Regions from separate parts of the Halobacillus rhizosphaerae genome, predicted to be linked through region 1. Evidence: riboswitches for the same ligand, from Rfam matches in the RefSeq annotation. Region 1 holds a riboswitch; each other region holds the start of a gene.

Evidence for each region. Region 1 has a riboswitch for S-adenosylmethionine ahead of Q7A53_RS13055 (methionine biosynthesis PLP-dependent protein). Riboswitches for the same ligand answer to the same signal wherever they lie in the genome.
Region 2: another riboswitch for S-adenosylmethionine. It lies ahead of Q7A53_RS13790 (phosphoadenylyl-sulfate reductase); the one in region 1 lies ahead of Q7A53_RS13055 (methionine biosynthesis PLP-dependent protein).
Region 3: another riboswitch for S-adenosylmethionine. It lies ahead of Q7A53_RS14360 (O-acetylhomoserine aminocarboxypropyltransferase/cysteine synthase family protein); the one in region 1 lies ahead of Q7A53_RS13055 (methionine biosynthesis PLP-dependent protein).
Region 4: another riboswitch for S-adenosylmethionine. It lies ahead of Q7A53_RS07605 (5-methyltetrahydropteroyltriglutamate--homocysteine S-methyltransferase); the one in region 1 lies ahead of Q7A53_RS13055 (methionine biosynthesis PLP-dependent protein).

What each region holds. Positions count from the first base shown of each region.
Region 1 is NZ_JAUTWQ010000011.1:58,665-60,865, forward strand. It holds gene metC (cystathionine beta-lyase) at 1-175, opposite strand, end outside; gene Q7A53_RS13055 (methionine biosynthesis PLP-dependent protein) at 172-1,293, opposite strand; SAM riboswitch class I at 1,384-1,494, opposite strand.
Region 2 is NZ_JAUTWQ010000011.1:207,919-210,119, forward strand. It holds gene abc-f (ribosomal protection-like ABC-F family protein) at 1-563, shown strand, start outside; SAM riboswitch class I at 822-925, shown strand; gene Q7A53_RS13790 (phosphoadenylyl-sulfate reductase) at 1,031-1,759, shown strand; gene cobA (uroporphyrinogen-III C-methyltransferase) at 1,913-2,201, shown strand, end outside.
Region 3 is NZ_JAUTWQ010000012.1:95,147-97,347, forward strand. It holds gene Q7A53_RS14350 (FAD-dependent oxidoreductase) at 1-260, opposite strand, end outside; gene Q7A53_RS14355 (DUF2188 domain-containing protein) at 472-669, opposite strand; SAM riboswitch class I at 822-931, shown strand; gene Q7A53_RS14360 (O-acetylhomoserine aminocarboxypropyltransferase/cysteine synthase family protein) at 1,053-2,201, shown strand, end outside.
Region 4 is NZ_JAUTWQ010000005.1:85,960-88,160, reverse strand. It holds gene Q7A53_RS07610 (rhodanese-like domain-containing protein) at 1-367, opposite strand, end outside; gene Q7A53_RS07615 (metal-sensitive transcriptional regulator) at 1-12, opposite strand, end outside; SAM riboswitch class I at 910-1,013, shown strand; gene Q7A53_RS07605 (5-methyltetrahydropteroyltriglutamate--homocysteine S-methyltransferase) at 1,081-2,193, shown strand.

The DNA of each region.
Region 1 (2,201 bases):
CTTCTCTTGTTGGGTTACCTGAGCGGCTGTAGTCGTATTTTCCCGGCTGGTCAAAGTTTTTCTGGTGAAACGTAGAGGCTTGTTGGATCGGCACACTCACCGCTCCTGTCTCAGGGTCAAACTTATGCTTGCTGTGAAGCAGACGTGTTTGAAAGGAATGCTGTGTGTTTGTCATTTTATCAATTCCTCCTTTACTAAAATAGCCAAAGCGTGGTCGAGATCTTCAAGCAGGTCATCGATATGTTCAATGCCGACGGAAAAGCGGAGGAGCCGGTTGCAAACGCCGTAGCTTGTTCGTTTTTCTTCCGGAATATCCGCATGAGTCTGAGTGGCTGGGTACGTAATAAAGCTTTCTACACCGCCCAAACTCTCCGCAAAAGTAATCGTCTGCAAGTTTCTTAAAAATGGATCGATGCAATGCTCCGAAGTTAACCGAAAAGAAACCATTCCTCCTCGTCCTGGATACAGCACATTAGCTACGGCGGGATGTTTTTCTAAAAATTGCACGACTGATTTTGCATTTGCTTCGTGCTGGCGCATTCTTAATGCCAATGTCTTCATGCCCCGCATGAGCAGCCAAGAATCGAAAGGGGACAATACAGCGCCGGCAGTATTTTGATAGATTCCAAGTTTCTCGCAAACTTCAGGTTTTTTAGCGACTAGTAACCCTGCCAGTACATCATTATGTCCTCCGAGATACTTGGTGGCACTGTGAATGACGATGTCGGCGCCTTCTTTTAAAGGCTGCTGCAGATAAGGCGTGTACAGGGTGTTATCCACGATTAACAACAGATTATGCTTCTTTGTGACCTCGGAAATTTTGGGAATGTCTGCGACGTGCATTAATGGATTGGTCGGTGTTTCCACATAAATAGCTTTTGTCTGCTCCGTAATTTTCGCTTCAAGATTGGATAAATCTTGACTATCTGAATAATGGAAGGTGACTCCGGAGTGCTCGCTTACGTGTTCAAATAATCGATATGTCCCTCCGTATAGATCTTCCGAAACGAGAATTTCATCCCCCTGGTTAAATAACGAGATCACGGTTTGGATGGCGGCCATCCCTGAACTGAAAGCGAACCCAGCCTCTCCTTCTTCAATTTCTGCAATGGTCCGTTCTAAGATAGCTCGGGTAGGATTGCCCGTTCTAGAGTAATCGAACCCTGTAGATTCTCCAATCCCTTTATGCTGGTAAGGGGTGGAGAAGTAGACAGGGGCACTGATGGCACCTGTGGGATCTCCGTTGTTTTTTCCGGTATGAACAAATTTCGTTTCGTTATGAGGGGTAGACATTTTTCATTCTCCTTTTCAAGCACAAATTGTAATTTAAAAAACAAAAAAAGCCTTCTTATAAGAAGAAGACTTTAGAATGAATGATCCTTCTTCTTATCTTCCAAGTTGATGAATCAACTTGCTGGAGTTAGCACCTTTCTGGTCAAACCAGTGGTTGCTGAGGCTTCGTCGGGCCAGTCCCTCTGCCTCTCTTGATAAGAGAAAACGCTATTTAATTTTTCCGTAGTAAAAAATCCTTCTCACTAATCTACACTACTTCGAATGATTTTACAACAGAAAAAAGTGAATTATTTGAATTTTTTAATTAAATGTCATTCCATAAAGGCTTTCTATTCTTGTAGACTTAGTTTCGAGACGATAGTGAGTGTTTAGGGACTGCGGGAAAAGGTTCGCTTTCCGTGGGGCAGGCGCTGAGCCTCCTCGAGCAAAGCTCTTTATGGTGCGAAAATACTGATTTAGAACCCTGCGGGAGGTTGGTAATGAAGAAGCATTTTATTTGTAATAAGTGGCGTTCATCCAGCTATGGTTGTGAGGGAATGAGCAACGGTTTCCCGCACTATCTAATATGGATGAACAAACTTCGCTACGAAAGAAAATATCTTACAGAATTGATGTTACTTATGAATCAAGGGGGGGATTTCTATATTAGGCTATTTAGAATTCCCTGGTTTTTGTTTAGCAGGTACTTTTTATATTTCCGTTCTCTCCATAATCATAAAGAGGTCGGGGAAATGGGGAGACTCCTATGGGAGGATAGGGCAGGGTGAGATCCCACAGGGCAATGCCCGAGGAAGCTCACCGCCCGCCCATGGAAAGTGAACAAATGTGGAATCGCCCCGATAGACACGACACGCATAAGCAGAAACATCAAAAGGGATGTGATCTTTCATTCCGTTGATGTTCCTGCT
Region 2 (2,201 bases), 150 kb from region 1:
CTTTCATGTTCTATGGCTATGATGTGTTCAAAAAGATTTCTCATCTGAGCGGGGGAGAACGAATGCGGCTTAAGCTTGCCGTATTTATGCATCAGGGAATTAATGTGCTGGTGCTTGATGAACCTACCAATCACTTGGATATAGAATCTCAGGAAGTGCTGGAAGAAGCCATTCGGGGATTCGAAGGGACGGTGGTTGGAGTTTCCCATGATCGTTATTTTCTCAATCAGTGTTTTACCCATACGTCCTATATGGTGAAGGGTAAGCTCCACCGTTATATTGGCACTTACAATGAAACAAGACACCACTGGGATAAATGGCTTGAACAGGAGCAGCGAGAGTTGGAGTATGAAAAAGCTTCGACGAAAGAGAAGCCAACACCACCTATCCAAAAAGAGAAAACAACGGAAGAACAAATTGAATCATTAGAAACGCAGCTTTCCGAGCTTAATAAAGAGATCCAGGCAGCTAAAGGAATGGAGCTGGAAGGTCTGCACCAGCAAAAGGAGCGGCTGGCCCAGCAAGTGGAACAGCTTTATGAGGAGTGGATGGATAAATCATAGAAGCAGGCGGGGGTTTTCCTCGTCTGCTTTTTTCATTCGAGGTTTTACCTTCCTCGGTGGAATTAACCGTGAAACCCCTGATTTATATGCTACGGATCCTGCTGGAAAATTAATAAATTTTAGCAATTGGTAAAAATTACTGGCACGCCAGGCATTCGTCATGAATAATATTTTAAAGAATATAAATTTTCTTATAACTCCTGTTGACTTTTCTGCTCGATCATCTTATGATAGTCATCATTAATCAAATATGATCATTTCTTATCCAGAGAAGTGGAGGGATAGGCCCTTTGAAGCTTCGGCAACAGGTTCTTTTGAAACACTGTGCTAACTCCTACAGACCAATGTCTGGTAGATAAGAAGAGTCGATGACTATCTAAACTTAGTATCCTCTTCTTGTCCTCAAGAAGAGGATTTTTTATTGGTGAAATATTTTTATAGCTCTTGCAGCTAGGAGGGGAAGTAATATGACAACTAATAGCAGCGTCAGCTACGATCATTTTACTGGCGATCCATTTAAGGGATGGGAACCGGAAGATGAAACAAAAGGTGCCACCACCATTTTACAATGGGCGTATGACAATTACGGTGATTCCGTAGTTTATGCCTGCAGCTTTGGTGCGGAAGGAATTGTCTTAATCGATTTGATTTCCAAGGTAAAAGAGGATGCAGAAATTGTATTTTTAGACACGGGGGTTCATTTTCCGGAAACCTATGATTTAATAGACCAAATGAAAGCTAAGTATCCTAAGCTCCGAATTCAGATGAAAAAGCCTGAATTAACGATTGGAGAGCAAGGGGAGAAATACGGACCTGCTTTATGGGAACGACAGCCGAATCAGTGCTGTTATATTAGGAAGGTTAAACCTTTGGAAGATGCGTTAACAGGTGTTCCAGCATGGATTTCCGGATTGCGGCGTGAACAGTCAGTCAGCCGAAGTAAAACAGACTTCGTGAATAAGGACGATCGCTTTAAGTCCCTGAAGGTATGCCCCCTTATTCACTGGACATGGGATGAAGTATGGTCTTATATCCGAGTAAACAGGTTGCCATACAACGAATTACATGATCAGGGGTATCCTAGCATCGGCTGCATGCCTTGTACATTTCCAACTGGAGATACTGAGGATTCGAGAGAAGGAAGATGGAGCGGTTTTGACAAAACGGAATGTGGATTGCACGGCGGGGGAATTTAATTCCCCTTTCTGCTTTCTTACCGCTAATAGTAGATTTAAGGAAAAAACCCTGTAAATGATGAAGAAAATGGCTTGTTTACGGCATAGACTTTATGGATAGCTGTCTCAGCAAGTGGCTTGTTTAGGACTTAACAATGAGGATGAGGTGGAAGTATGAGAAAAGTATATCTAGTAGGTGCTGGTCCGGGCGATCCGGATTTAATAACAGTTAAAGGAATGAAAGCCATTCAGAAAGCGGATGTCATCCTTTATGATCGGTTAATTAATAAGGAACTTCTCGACTACAAGAAATCAGAAGCTGAATTGGTGTATTGTGGGAAAAGCCCAAATAATCATTCGTTAACCCAGGAGGACATCAACCGTTTACTTTGCAAATTTGCCAATCAAGGAAAAACCGTCACCAGGTTGAAGGGCGGAGACCCGTTTATCTTCGGAAGAGGGG
Region 3 (2,201 bases), on a different contig from region 1:
CTCGGCCCCTCTACAAAACTTTCCCCTATGTAAGTTCTCATTCTCGTAATCTTTCTAAGCCCTGTTTTTTCTACTTCTTGCAAAACACCAAGCTCCCGCAAATAATGCAGATGGGACATATGGTGAGTTGATAGAGTGTCACTAGGAAATTTCGCTTTATCTATGACTGCTACTCTTTTTCCCATGCGGCCAAGGAGGATGGCTAAACTAGCTCCGGCGGCTCTAGCACCAACAATAATGATATCGAATTCTTTCTCCATAATTTTCGTCACCTCTCTCTTTATAATGTAACGTTATTCATAGATAAACACTATAAAAAGCTCCCTGATATAGAACTCCCCAATGAATAGGCCTCTATTTAATATCAACAAATGCTCTAACACCATTAATTTTTCACTAAAAAACAGGCTGCCCGATCATACCCGGCAGCCTGTTTTTCTCCCCTATTCAAAAGGGCACTATTCATATTTTCTAGAATGTACGCTCTTCTTCTACTTCGTGGTTCTGATCCATAATAAGCACACGGCTTGGTTTGTTGTTTTCAGCAATTTCAACCGCTTTTTCAATTGCAGTATCGCGCTCATCGTATAATTTTTCAGGGGCGATATCTTCAATTTTTACAAGCCAGCCTGTTACGTCTTTATTAGGTACTACACTATATTCTTTCATGATTTAATCCTCTCCTTCAATTATCTTGATAAACAACAATTCCCAACAGATTCCTTTCTCAAACATTTCTTAAATTGAAAAAATAGTTTGACAATAGCATAAAGTCCTTTTATAATTCGTAACAAGTCAAATTAAATTAAATATTGGAACATCTCTTATCGAGAGTGGCGGAGGGACTAGGCCCTGTGACGCCCGGCAACCTTCAAGTGGAAACTTGAAAAGGTGCTACTTCCTACAGGTCGTATGATCTGAAAGATGAGAGGAGGAACTGATTCATACGCCCTCTTCTTTCTGATAAGAAGAGGGCTTTTTCATATTCTCTCAAATGTATTGACCTGATCGAAATTCATTTCCTAGACTTTAAAATCCAAGGAGGATGAACGATGACTTTATCTTTTCATAACTTAGGACCAGAAACTCAGCTTTTACACGGAGGTCAGGAACCCGATCCAGCCACTGGATCAAGAGCGGTGCCGATTTATCAAACCACATCTTATGTATTTAGGGATACAGACCATGCAAGAGATCTATTTGCACTTGCTGAACCGGGAAACATCTATTCCCGGATTATGAATCCAACCGTAGACGCTCTGGAGCAACGGATCGCTTTACTCGAAGATGGAGCCGCTGCCGTAGCCGCGTCATCGGGAATGGCTGCGATCACGATGGCGATCTTGAACGTAGCAAGTGCTGGTGATGAGATTGTTGCTTCCTCTAACCTTTATGGAGGAACCTATAACCTGTTTGTCCATACACTCCCCCGCTATGGCATTAAAGTGCATTTTGTTGATGGACAGCGAGCGGAAGATTTTGAAAAAACAATCACTGAAAAAACGAAGGCCATTTTTGCAGAAACCATCGGGAACCCAAGCTTAAATGTATTGGATATTGAAGCGGTGGCAGATGTGGCTCATGATCACCATATTCCTTTAATCATTGATAATACATTTGCTACTCCTTACGTTTGCAAGCCCATTGCCTGGGGTGCAGACATTGTTGTTCATTCTGCAACGAAATGGATCGGCGGTCACGGAACAACGATCGGCGGTATTGTCGTCGACAGCGGCCGCTTTGACTGGAATCACGAAAAGTTTCCGGGATTCACTGAACCTGACGAGAGCTATAATGGAATTCGTTTCGGAATTGATGCCGGGCCTGCCGGCTATGCAATAAAGCTGCGTGTCCAATTACTCAGAGATATTGGGGCATGCTTGAGTCCGCAAAATGCATTCTTACTTCTTCAAGGTCTTGAAACTCTGCATTTAAGAATTAAAAAACATGCCGATCAGGCTTCAGAGATCGCTGAGTATTTGAATGAACATGAAGGTGTAGCGTGGGTGAACTATCCGGGACTCGAGGATCATCCCACTCACGCTCTTGCTGAAAAATATTTAAATTATGGATATGGTTCCATTGTGGTCTTTGGCATAAAAGGAGATCGTGAAGCAGGAAGGCAGGTTATTAACCATACAAAGCTCTGGTCCCACGTAGCCAATGTAGGAGATGCTAAATCGTTAATTATCCACCCCGCT
Region 4 (2,201 bases), on a different contig from region 1:
ATTGTATTCCAATTCGATCGTTCCTTTCTAAATTTCCTGCTAGACAGTACCCCGCAATACATTTTCCTTTACTGCGTAATATGCGGGCGCTTAAGTTCTTTTCTACATAATCAGCAGCAAAAATTATAATGCCCTGATCCGGAAGTTCGTTGTAGTGACGATTCAAATAAGGAAGCGGCATACAATAAGCTGATGGAATTTTGTCACGAGAAGAAGTCTGATAATCTCGAGTGTCTACAATAACCAGTCCTTCCAATGATTCATTTTCTTCATATATATTTATTGGATTAACGCCTGGCACAGGCAGATATCGCCGATAGAGATACACAAAGGATACAGTAACTATGATCCCAATCCATATATTCATTTTATTCCCCTTTGCTTTGCAATCTGTTTTTCATAATATACCCCTTATGGTATTTAGTCAACCCGTTACCACTAATTTTTATATGGATTTTTCACACAGCAATATACGGTAGTGGGTACTTTAATTATGTAACCTGATTCGCTCCTCATAAAACATCTCCATCCATACTAATGATCACTTTCACTGAATGGTCGTGGAAACATATTAGGCTGCGCTTATCATTATTCCTGTCATAAAAATTCATTCGCTTACCCTTTCGATGAGAAGAATCAAACCTTTAAAAGCCGTCTGAACACCTCCATTAAAGATACGTCCTGGGGCATCGTTTGGTTCGGGATGTTTTTTCAGGTGTACTCTTTGTTGAGTTTTTTAATAACCAAAGAGCAGCAAGATGATCGATAGAATACTAAAATGATCTATATACCCCCCTCTTTTTTTCGAGTGATTCATAATGATTTTCCTATGTTGAGAAATCTCCCTTTCTTTTTTCAAAAGTTGTTGTTAAGATTACATCCATAGTATTTTTTGAAAAATTCATATATTTCTTATCAAGAGAGGTCGAGGAATAGGTCCGGCGACACCTCAGCAACCTGTAATTGTACAAGGTGCTAATTCCTGCAAGCTAATTTAGCTTGAAAGATAAGAAGCGGCCATTAATCGATGAAGTCTCTTCTTATGGAAGAGGCTTTTTATTATGAAAAGGAGAGGATAAAATGTCATTCACTCAAACGACTATGGCTCCCTTCAAAGGGGATCATGTGGGAAGCTTTCTGCGACCAGAAAGAATTAAAAAGGCAAGAATCAGCCGGGACTATGGAGAAATTTCTGATTATGAATTAAAGAAAATTGAAGATGAGGAAATTATTAAACTGGTTGAAAAACAAAAACAAGCAGGTCTGCAATCGATCACTGATGGAGATTTACGCAGGGCTTGGTGGCATTTTGACTTTTTGGAAGGACTTATTGGTGTCGAAGGCTATGAAACAGATTCAGGTATCCAGTTCGAGGGTGTAGAAACGAAGGCACATTCAGTAAGAGTTGTGGGAAAAATAGATTTTTCTGACCACCCTATGATCGATCATTATAAGTTTCTTCATTCTGTGGTCGGAGAGAACCACACACCAAAATTTACGATTCCCAGTCCAAACATGCTGCTGGCACGGGGTGACATTAACCAAACCGTTTATAATACAGAAGAAGAACTTCTTGAGGATTTGACCAGCGCATATCAGAAAGCTATTCAGACATTTTATGAGGCGGGATGCAGATATCTTCAACTCGATGATACCTCCTGGGCAGGATTCTTTTCAGAAGAAGGACTGCAGAAAATGAGAAATAAAGGGCAGGACCCAGACAAGCTTCGCGAATTATTTGTTCAGGCGGTGAATGACTCTATTTCCGAACGGCCTGATGATATGGTCATTACCATGCATATTTGCAGAGGAAATTTCCGCTCTACTTACTTAGCTTCAGGAGACTATGAAGCAGTATCTGACGCCATTTTCGGAAAACTGAACGTGGATGGATTGTTTCTTGAGTTTGACGATGAGAGGTCTGGAAGCTTTGACCCTCTTCGCAAAGTAAATCGATCAGACCTCCACATTGTTCTTGGTTTGATCACCTCGAAAACAGGAAAACTCGAGGACAAAGAGGCAATTAAGAAAAGAATAGCAGAGGCAGCTGACTACGTTCCTTATAAACAGCTCTGTCTAAGTCCACAATGTGGATTTGCTTCCACTGAGGAAGGGAATTTATTATCTGAAGAAGATCAATGGGCGAAAATCCGCCACGTGGTTGAGCTCTCAAACGAAGTGTGGACGTCATAATTAGGAAC